DNA from 3 places in the Kribbella sp. NPDC004138 genome. Region 3 is predicted to be linked to each of the others. Evidence: riboswitches for the same ligand, from Rfam matches in the RefSeq annotation. Region 3 holds a riboswitch; each other region holds the start of a gene.
What was found. A riboswitch is a leader RNA that binds a small molecule or an ion and turns the genes downstream of it on or off. The one in region 3 is predicted to bind ZMP and ZTP.
Positions count from the first base shown of each region.

Region 1: another riboswitch for ZMP and ZTP. It lies ahead of ACWEOO_RS20730 (glycine hydroxymethyltransferase); the one in region 3 lies ahead of ACWEOO_RS06080 (bifunctional 5,10-methylenetetrahydrofolate dehydrogenase/5,10-methenyltetrahydrofolate cyclohydrolase).
Region 2: another riboswitch for ZMP and ZTP. It lies ahead of ACWEOO_RS11735 (5-aminoimidazole-4-carboxamide ribonucleotide transformylase); the one in region 3 lies ahead of ACWEOO_RS06080 (bifunctional 5,10-methylenetetrahydrofolate dehydrogenase/5,10-methenyltetrahydrofolate cyclohydrolase).

Region 1 covers NZ_JBSGFZ010000014.1:60,359-63,618, forward strand. The annotation lists gene ACWEOO_RS20725 (DHA2 family efflux MFS transporter permease subunit) at 1-325, shown strand, start outside; gene ACWEOO_RS20730 (glycine hydroxymethyltransferase) at 376-1,824, opposite strand; ZMP/ZTP riboswitch at 1,853-1,933, opposite strand; gene ACWEOO_RS20735 (acyl-CoA dehydrogenase family protein) at 2,015-3,260, opposite strand, start outside.
Region 2 covers NZ_JBSGFZ010000007.1:112,352-115,611, reverse strand. The annotation lists gene ACWEOO_RS11745 (CHAP domain-containing protein) at 200-724, shown strand; gene ACWEOO_RS11740 (class I SAM-dependent methyltransferase) at 809-1,528, shown strand; ZMP/ZTP riboswitch at 1,531-1,607, shown strand; gene ACWEOO_RS11735 (5-aminoimidazole-4-carboxamide ribonucleotide transformylase) at 1,626-2,504, shown strand; gene ACWEOO_RS11730 (MMPL family transporter) at 2,505-3,260, opposite strand, start outside.
Region 3 covers NZ_JBSGFZ010000003.1:397,829-401,088, reverse strand. The annotation lists gene prcA (proteasome subunit alpha) at 1-793, shown strand, start outside; gene ACWEOO_RS06090 (NUDIX hydrolase) at 829-1,425, shown strand; gene ACWEOO_RS06085 (nitroreductase family deazaflavin-dependent oxidoreductase) at 1,445-1,864, shown strand; ZMP/ZTP riboswitch at 1,880-1,964, shown strand; gene ACWEOO_RS06080 (bifunctional 5,10-methylenetetrahydrofolate dehydrogenase/5,10-methenyltetrahydrofolate cyclohydrolase) at 1,985-2,836, shown strand; gene ACWEOO_RS06075 (phytanoyl-CoA dioxygenase family protein) at 2,833-3,260, opposite strand, start outside.

The sequences.
Region 1 (3,260 bases), on a different contig from region 3:
CCAGGTCGGCGGCACGGTGGGGGTCGCCGTCCTCGGCACCGTCCTGAACTCGGTCTACCGCCACGACGTCGACACCACAGGTCTGCCGGCGCAGGCAGCGGACGCGGTCGAGAAGGGCCTCGGCGGCGGACTCGCGGTGGCCGCGAAGACGGGGTCGGCCGATCTTGCGAACAGCGTGCGCGACGCCTTCCTGACCAGCCTGAACACCACGATGTGGGTGTCCGCCGGCATCGCTGTCACCGGCGCGGTCCTCGCGGCCGTACTGATGCCGAAGCGCGCCGCGAAGCCCTCGCCGGACGTGCTGACGGGTGTGCAGGACTCCTGATCACACGACACAGCGCCCGCTCCACGGGGGAGCGGGCGCTGGTTTGCGTGTCAGTTGAGCACGAGGCCCGGGTACAGCGGGAACTTGTCGAGCATCTCGGCCGAGGCGGCCTTGGTCTTGTCGGCGACGCCGTCGGCCAGCACGTACTTCGCCTTGGACGGTGCGCCCGCGGAGGTGGTCGTCGGCGTGGTCGCGGAGAGCACGTCGACGATCAGCTCGGCGACCCGGTCGAACTCGTCGGCGCCGAAGCCGCGCGTGGTGAGCGCCGGCGTACCGATCCGGACGCCCGACGTGTACCAGGCGCCGTTCGGGTCGCGCGGGACGGCGTTGCGGTTGGTGACGATGCCCGCGTCGAGCAGCGCCGACTCGGCCTGCCGGCCGGTGATGCCGTACGACGAGACGTCGAGCAGGACCAGGTGGTTCTCGGTGCCGTCCGTCACCAGCTTGACGCCGCGCTTCATCAGGCCGTCGGCAAGCGTGACCGCGTTGTCGGCGACCGCCTGCGCGTACTCCTGGAACGAGGGCTGCCGCGCCTCGGCCAGCGCGACGGCCTTCGCGGCCATCGTCTGGCTGAGCGGGCCGCCCAGGACCATCGGGCAGCCGCGGTCGACGGACTCGGCGTACTCCGGCTGGCACAGGACCATGCCGCCGCGCGGCCCGCGCAGCGACTTGTGCGTCGTGGTCGTCGTGACGTGCGCGTGCGGGACCGGGTCGAAGTCGCCGGTGAAGACCTTGCCCGCGACCAGGCCGGCGAAGTGCGCCATGTCGACCATCAGAGTCGCGCCGACCTCGTCGGCGATCTCGCGCATCTTCGCGAAGTTCACCTTGCGCGGGTACGCCGAGTAGCCGGCGATCAGGATCAGCGGCTTGAACTCGCGGGCCTTGCGGGCGACGTCGTCGTAGTCGAGCAGCCCGGTCGCCGGGTCGGTGCCGTAGGAGTGCTGGTTGAACATCTTGCCGGAGATGTTCGGCCGGAAACCGTGCGTCAGGTGACCGCCGGCGTCCAGCGACATGCCGAGCATCTTCTGGTCGCCGAGCGCCTTGCGGAGCTTGGTCCAGTCCTGTTCGGTCAGGTCGTTGACGTGCTTCGCGCCCGCTTCGGCCAGCGCCGGGGACTCGATCCGCTGGGCCAGGATCGCCCAGAACGCGACCAGGTTCGCGTCGATACCGGAGTGCGGCTGGACGTAGGCGTGCGGAGCGTCGAACAGGGCCCGCGCGTGGTCGGCCGCGGTCTGCTCGACGGTGTCGACGTTCTGGCAGCCGGCGTAGAAGCGGTGCCCGATGGTGCCCTCGGCGTACTTGTCCGACAGCCAGTTGCCCATCGTGAGCAAGGTGGCGGGGGAGGCGTAGTTCTCACTCGCGATCAGCTTCAGCGAGGACCGCTGGTCGGCCAGCTCGGCCTTGATCGCGCCGGCGATCGTGGGCTCCACCGCGGCGATCACCTGCAGCGCGTTGTTGTACGCGGCCGACGCGGCGGCGGCGTCGAAGGGTTGAGTCATCGTTGTCTCTCCTGCGGTTGCAGTGGGTCGCCGGCACCCAGGCGCACGGTGCCCGCGTTCTTCGCTCCCCGGTGGTTCTCCACCTAGCGCGCCAGTCGCGACGCCTCACCCTATCGCGCGCGCCGCCCCCGTCGTCGCTTACGTCCGAAGAACTGGCGAGACGTCACTCCGGTTCTTCGGACGCAACGTGTCAGAGGGCGCGGTCGATGATTGCGGGGAAGGGGGTTGAGCGGGGGAGAGTGCCGAAGACACCGCCCCAGTCGTTCGCCAGGCGGGACGCGACGAAGGCGTCCGCGACAGTGGGGGTCGAGTTCCGGATCAGCAGCGAGGCCTGCAGGCACAGGGCCATCCGCGCAGCCAGTCGGCGGGCACCTGCTTCGGCATTCTCGGTGTCAGCAAGCGCTTGCAGTACGTCGTTCGCCGCCGCGTCCAGCCGCTGATCGGCACCCTGAACGGCAGCCATCTCCGTCAGCCACGCGTCGAGCGACTCCGGGCGGCGCAGCGCCCGCAGGACGTCGAGCGCGTTGACGTTGCCCGACCCCTCCCAGATCGAGTTCAGCGGCGACTCCCGGTAGAGCAGCGGCAGCCCGGACTCCTCGACGTACCCGTTCCCGCCGAGGCATTCCAGCGCCTCGGCCACCATGAACGGCGTCCGCTTGCACACCCAGAACTTCGCGAGAGGTAACGCAATCCGCCGAAACGCCGCCTGCTGCGGGTCGCCCGCGGTCGCGGCGTCCACCGCGGCGGCCAGGCGCATCCCCAGGGCCGTCGCTGCCTCGGACTCGATCGCGAGATCCGCCAGCACGTTCTGCATGGCAGGCTTGTCCGCCAGCAACCCACCGAACGCGCTCCGGTGCCGCGTATGCCAAACAGCCTCGACCAGCGCCCGCCGCTGCAGGGCCGCGGAGCCCAGCACACAGTCCAGCCGGGTCGCCGCGACCATCTCGATGATCGTCCGCACTCCGGCGCCCTCGTCTCCCAGCCGGTACCCGATCGTGCCGTGGAACTCGACCTCCGACGACGCGTTCGACCGGTTCCCGAGCTTGTCCTTGAGCCGCTGCAGCGCGAACGGGTTCCGGTTGCCGTCGGCAAGAACCCGCGGTACGACGAAGCAGCTCAGTCCGTCCGGCGCCTGCGCCAGGACCAGGAAGAGGTCCACCTGCGGCGCGGAGCAGAACCACTTGTGCCCGTTCAGCTGGTACACGTCCCCGGCGGGGGTCGCGGTGGTGAGGTTCGCCCGGACGTCGGAGCCGCCCTGCTTCTCGGTCATCCCCATCCCGGCGAGTACGCCGCGCTTCGCCCCGACCGGCAACCGCCGTACGTCGTACCGGGTCGACGCCAGCTGTGGGACCCATTCCTTGGCGAGCTGCTCGTCCGCCCTCAGCGCCGGCACCGCGGCGTACGTCATCGAGATCGGGCAGCCGTGCCCGGGCTCG
Region 2 (3,260 bases), on a different contig from region 3:
GCATGTAGGCATTATTCGCCGACAACCGGCGAGCGGGTCAAGTTGGGCTCGCTCGTATCTCAATATCTGGGACAAGCGTCTTACGATCAGCGTGTCGGTAACTTGATGCCACCGCAATGGCTCTGTGAGGTTAATCAGTCACATACTGGGGTCGCGCGCTCGAAGGTTTCCACCGCCCCCTCTCCCGATCGGAGTGACCATGCGCCTCTCGGTACGAATCCTCGTGGCGGCCGTTGCCGTCGCCCTCTGCGGATCGCTGTCACTGACCGCCGCCGCGGCCGACACCCGGACGACCATCGTCAACGCGGCCAACGGCGAGGTGGGCCAGCAGGAGACACCGCCCGGCAGCAACTGCAACCCGTACGGACCGTGCGAGGCGTGGTGCGCGCACTTCGCCACCTGGACCTGGCGGCAGGCCGGCATCCAGATCCCCAACTACGGCTTCACCGGCGACATCTACACCTGGGGCCAGGGCAAGGGCCGCACGCACGACGGCGACACCGGCATGCAGCCCGGTGACATCGTGCTCTACGGCACCAGCCCGGATGACACCGACACCAGCGTGCACACCGGCGTGGTCGTTGCCGTCGGCACCGACGGCAGGATCACCACGGTCGAGGGCAACTCGGGCAACGAGGTGCGCAAGCACGGGCCGTTCGACCCGCAGCACGCCGGGAACGCCGGCCGTCCCGCCGACATCTACGCCTGGGTCTCCGCGGTCTGATCCCCTGATCGAGCCGGTGCGGCACTCGTCCCCCGCACCGGCTCCCCAACTGCCTGGTCCGGGGGAGGACCTAGCATGCGAAAGGTGACTGACGATCCGTACGGCGACGAGCAGCTGGTGCATCTGTACGACCTGGACAACCCGCCGGGCGACGACCACGCCTACTACCGGTCACTGGCCGAGGGCACGACGAAGGTCATCGACTTCGGCTGCGGCACCGGTCTCCTCACCCGTTCCCTCGTTGCACCGGGCCGGGCGGTGATCGGCATCGACCCGAGCCCGACGATGCTCGGCTACGCACGCCGCCAGCCGGGCGCCCAGGCGGTCACCTGGATCGACGGCGACCATCACGTGGTCGAGCCGAGCGGCGATGCGGATCTCGTGGTCAGCAGCGGCAACACGATGATGCACGTCGCGGAACACCAGGCGTCGGTGACAGCGCTCGCCGCCGCGCTGCGTCCCGGTGGGATGTTCGCGTTCGAGTCGCGCAACCCGGCCGCCCGCGCGTGGGAGCAGTGGACGAGCGACGCGACGTACGGCGAGCGCGACACCGCGGCCGGGCATCTGAAGGAGTGGCTCGAGCTGATCGAGATCGCCGGCGGGCGCGTGGTGTTCGATGCCCACAACGTCTTCCCGGACGGCCACGACGCGGTCTACCGCAACGTCTTGTACTTCCGGACGGCCGAGGAGATCACGGCCGATCTGCGGCAGGCCGGGTTCACCGACGTGACGATCGAGAGCGGGTGGCACGGGCAGCCGCTGACCGCGGACGCGCCGATGCTCGTCGTCCGCGCCACGAAGTAGTCTGGGCCCACCGCGACTGGCGAGGGTGGATCACCACCAGGGAGCGAACTACAGGGCGTCGTCCGCCTGGGCGCCTCCGATCGACTCGGAGGTCCCGATGCGCCTGCGGTACGGAACGAATCCTCATCAGACGGCCGCTGTCGAGCACCCGCCGTTCACGGTGGTCGCGGGCGAACCGTCGTACATCAACATCCTCGACGCCCTGACCGGATGGCAGTTGGTGCGCGACGCCGCGCGGACGCTCGGGAGGCCGGCAGCGGCGTCGTACAAGCACGTCTCCCCCGCCGGCGCGGCACTCGGCGAGACCGTGGCGGCGGCGTACACCCGCGCCCGGGACGCCGATCCGAAGTCGTCGTACGGCGACTTCGTGGCGGTCTCGCACCCGGTCGACCTGGAGCTGGCCGGCGTGCTGAAGCGGGTCGTCTCGGACGGGATCATCGCGCCCGGGTACGACGAGGGCGTCGTCGAGATCCTGGCCGCGAAGAAGCGCGGAACCTACCTGGTGCTCGAGGTCGACCCGGAGTTCGAGCCGCCGGCCGAGGAGGTACGCGAGATCTTCGGCGCGCGGCTGACGCAGGAGCGCGACGCGCTGCCGATGCCGCGCGACCTCCCCGACGATGCCGTGCTCGGCCTGATCGTCGCCCGCTACACCCAGTCGAACACCGTGGTGATGGTGAAGGACGCGGTGGCGATCGGCATCGGCGCCGGCCAGCAGTCCCGCGTCGACTGCACCCGCCTGGCCGGTGAGAAGGCCGCGCTGTGGTGGTCACGCCGCTCGGACGAGCCCCTCACCGGCGTCACGATGGTGTCCGACGGCGTACTCCCCTTCAGCGACAACGTCGACGAGGCGCAGCGGTACGGCGTCACGCACATCGTGGAGCCCGGCGGGTCGATCCGGTCCGGCGAAGTCGCCGCGGCGTGCGCCGAGCGAGGCATCCGCCGGACCGTGACCGGTGTCCGGCTGTTCCGGCACTGATCAGGGAGCCGAGCCCACCTTCTCCCGTGGCGCCGGGGGCGCCGGCGGCGATCCGCCCTCGAGTTGGATGTCGGGCACGATCCGGTCCAGCCAGCGCGGCAGCCACCAGGCGCGCGGGCCGAGCAGCGTCATCACGGACGGGACCAGGATCATCCTGACGATGCTGGCGTCGATCAGCACGGCCACGGCCATGCCGACCGCCAGCATCTTCACCGTCGGGTCGTCGTCCTGGACGAAGCTCAGGAAGACCACGATCATGATCGCGGCCGCCGTGGTGATCACCCGCGCGGTCGCGCCGATCCCGATCGCGACCGCGCGGTGGCTGTCCCCGGTCGCGATCCAGGCCTCGTGCACCCGGGACAGCAGGAACACCTCGTAGTCCATCGAGAGCCCGAACACGATCGCGAACATCAGCATCGGCACGAACGACGGGATCGGCACCTTCTCGTCGATCCCGACCAGCGACGATCCCCAGCCCCACTGGAAGACCGCGACGATCACGCCGTACGCGGCCCCGACCGACAACAGGTTGAGAACCGCGGCCTTCACGCCGATCAGCAGCGAGCGGAACGCCACCGTCAGCAGCACGAACGCGAGCAGCACCACAGCCCCGATCAGCCACGGCATCCGGCTGCCCACCTTCTCGGTGAAGTCGACGTACCCGGCGGTGGTGCCGACGACGTACGTCGGTTCCTTCTGGCCGGGCAGCACGTCGTCACGGATCCGGTTGACCAGGTCCTCGGTGTCGGCCGACGA
Region 3 (3,260 bases):
GGACTTCGCCCGCAAAGGCATCGCCAAGGGCCGCAGCGCGATCGCGCTGCAATATGCCGACGGCATCCTGTTCGTCGCGGAGAACCGCTCGCCCGCACTGCACAAGGTCGCGGAGATCTACGACCGGATGGCGTTCGCCGCCGTCGGGCGGTACAACGAGTTCGAGAACCTACGGATCGCCGGCGTCCGGCTCGCCGACATGCGCGGGTACTCCTACGACCGCCGCGACGTCACCGGCCGGGCGCTGGCCAACGCCTACGCGCAGACCCTCGGCGCGATCTTCTCCTCCGGCGGTGAGAAGCCGCTCGAGGTCGAGATCCTGGTCGCCGAGATCGGCGCGAGCCCGGCCGAGGACCAGATCTACCGGCTGACCTACGACGGCTCGATCGCCGACGTCCGGGGGTACGCCGTGATGGGCGGCCCGGCCGAGCAGGTCGCGGACTACATCGGCGAGCACTACAGCGAGGGCATCTCGCTGGCCGGCGCGCTCCGGCTCGCTGTGGACGCGCTCGGCCACGACGGCACCGAGGTCCGGGAGCTGACGCCGGACCAGCTCGAGGTCGCGGTCCTGGACCGGACCCGGTCGCAGGTGCGCAAGTTCAAGCGGATGTCCGAGGAGACGCTCGCCGGCATCCTGAGCGAGTCCCGCCCGGCCGAGGCCCCCACGGAGCCGGCCGAGGAGGAGTCCGAGGCATCGGGCGAGTCGCCGGCGGACGAGGCTCCGGTGGCCCCGTCCGAGGACGACGCGCCGGTCGCGCCGCCGGAGGATCCCGACACCGACCGTCCGCTGTGACGGACCGGCACGAGAGCTCAGCCGCTACCGAGGAGGTGGCGGCTGAGCAGTTCTCGGGCCAGTTGGATGTCGCTCGGGTCGGGGATCCGGAGCCGTGGGAGCTGCTGGGGGAGGAGCCCGGCTTCCACCGGTTCCTGACGGTGAACCTGCGCCGCTACCGGATGCCGGACGGCCGCGAGGTCGACTGGGACGTGTTCGGCCCGAAGTCCGCGGCCGGGATCACGTCCGGCGTGACGGTGCTGCCGTTGACCCCCGAGGGCCGGATCGTGACGGTGCGGATGTTCCGGGCCGGTCCGGACCGGGTCGTCACCAACCTGCCGGGCGGCTATGTCGAGCCAGGCGAAGAGCCCGCGCTCGCCGGCGCCCGGGAGCTCGAGGAGGAGACCGGCTACCTCTGTGAGTCGCTCGACATCGTCGGCTGGCAGTGGTCGTCGGCGTCCTCGACGTACCGCAAGTACGTCGGGATCGCGCGCGGCTGCCGCCCGGACGGGAAGCAGCAGCTGGACGAGACCGAGGACTGTGTCCCGGTCGAGCTGACCGTCGACGCGTTCCGCGCCGAGCTGCGCACTCCCGGTGCGATGACCGGAATCGACGCGGCCTATCTGGCGTTGGACCACGCAGGATTGCTTTGACACACTGCGGAGGATCGATATGAGCGACTGGAACGCGAACGTCATCGAGGAGTTCCGGGCGAACGAAGGCAAGGTCGGAGGCCAGTTCGAGGGTGCACCGATGGTGTTGCTGCACCACTACGGCCGCAAGAGCGGGCAGGAGTACGTCGCTCCGACGATGTATCTCGCCGACGAGACCGACCCGGACGTGATCTACGTCTTCGCCAGCAAGGGCGGCGCGCCCACCGACCCGGAGTGGTACCGCAACCTCGTCGCCGCCGGTAAGGGCACCGTCGAGATCGGCACCGAGAAGCACGACGTCACGGTCACCGACGTGACCGGCGCCGAGCGCGACCGCATCTACGCCGAGCAGGCGCGCCGCTACCCGGGCTTCGCCGATTACGAACGCCGGACCGCCGGTGTCCGGACCATCCCCGTCCTCGCGCTGAAGCGCGCGTAAGGGGCCGGTATCCTGGCGGCGGACCGCGACTGGCGCTGAGGTGGACGACCACCGGGGAACGGTCTGCCATCCGGCTTCGCCGCGCGCCTGGGCACCTTCTGCGACACAGGAGTGCTCCAGATGACCGCTGATCTCATGATCGGGACCGATCTCGCGGCCGAGATGGTCGCCAAGGCTGCCGAGCGCGCCCGCGCCCTGCAGGAGCAGTACGGCGTCCAGCCGTGCCTGGCGACTGTTCTGGTGGGTGACGACCCAGCCTCGGCGACGTACGTGCGGATGAAGCAGAACCGCTCGAAGAAGGCCGGGATCGCGTCGCGCAGCGTCGTACTGCCGGCCACGACGACCACCGCCGAACTCGTCGCGGAGATCACCAAGCTGTCCGGCGACCCGGCGGTGCACGGGATCCTGCTGCAGCACCCGGTGCCGGCGCAGATCGACGAGCGGGCCGCGTTCGAGGCGATCGACCCGGCGAAGGACGTCGACGGCGTGACCATGCGCTCGTTCGCGGCGATGGCGTTCAATGACACCAAGGACCCGAGGTTCCGGTCCGCGACGCCCGGCGGGATCATGCGACTGCTCGCGGCGTACGACGTGCCGCTCGAAGGGGCGCACGCGGTGGTGATCGGCCGCAGCCCGATCCTCGGCAAGCCGGCCGGCATGTTGCTGCTGGCATCGAATGCGACCGTCACGTACGCGCACTCCCGGACGCGCGACCTGCCGGAGCTGGTCCGGACCGCGGACGTCGTGATCGCCGCCGTCGGCAAGGCGAACTTCGTCCGCGGCGACTGGCTGAAGCCCGGCGCCGTGGTGGTCGACGCCGGATACAACGAGGGCAACGTCGGTGACGTGCACTTCGCGGAAGCGGCCGAGGTCGCCCGGCTGATCACGCCGGTCCCGGGCGGCGTCGGGCCGATGACGATCGCCCTCCTCCTGGAGCAAACCGTCGACGCCGCCGAGGCCCAGCTGCGTTAGCGGTCGCAGCCGCCGTCCTTGTCCGGGCGTGAGTGCGGCCGGGCGACGTCGTCGATGCCTTTGTAGGCGTACGGATCGGTCCCGGCGACCATGACGATGTCGCGGTAGTCGTGCTTGGCGACGTGAACGCCGTCCGGCGCGGAGTGCCAGGGGAGCAGCGACTCGGCGCTCATGTAGTGGTTGGCGAGCGCGCGGCGGAGTCCGCGCCGGCCGGTGTTCGGCAGTGATCGGTGCAAGAGGTATCCGTTGAAGATCACCGCCGAGCCGGCCGGCACCTCGACCGGTACGGCGTCGTCGTCGGAGTACGGGAAGTCGAATGCCTCCACCGTGCAGTCGAAGCGGAGATCGTCCTGCTCCCGATCGGGATAGATGACCCCACGGCGGTGCGAGCCCGGCAAGACCCACAGGCAGCCGTTCTCCACGG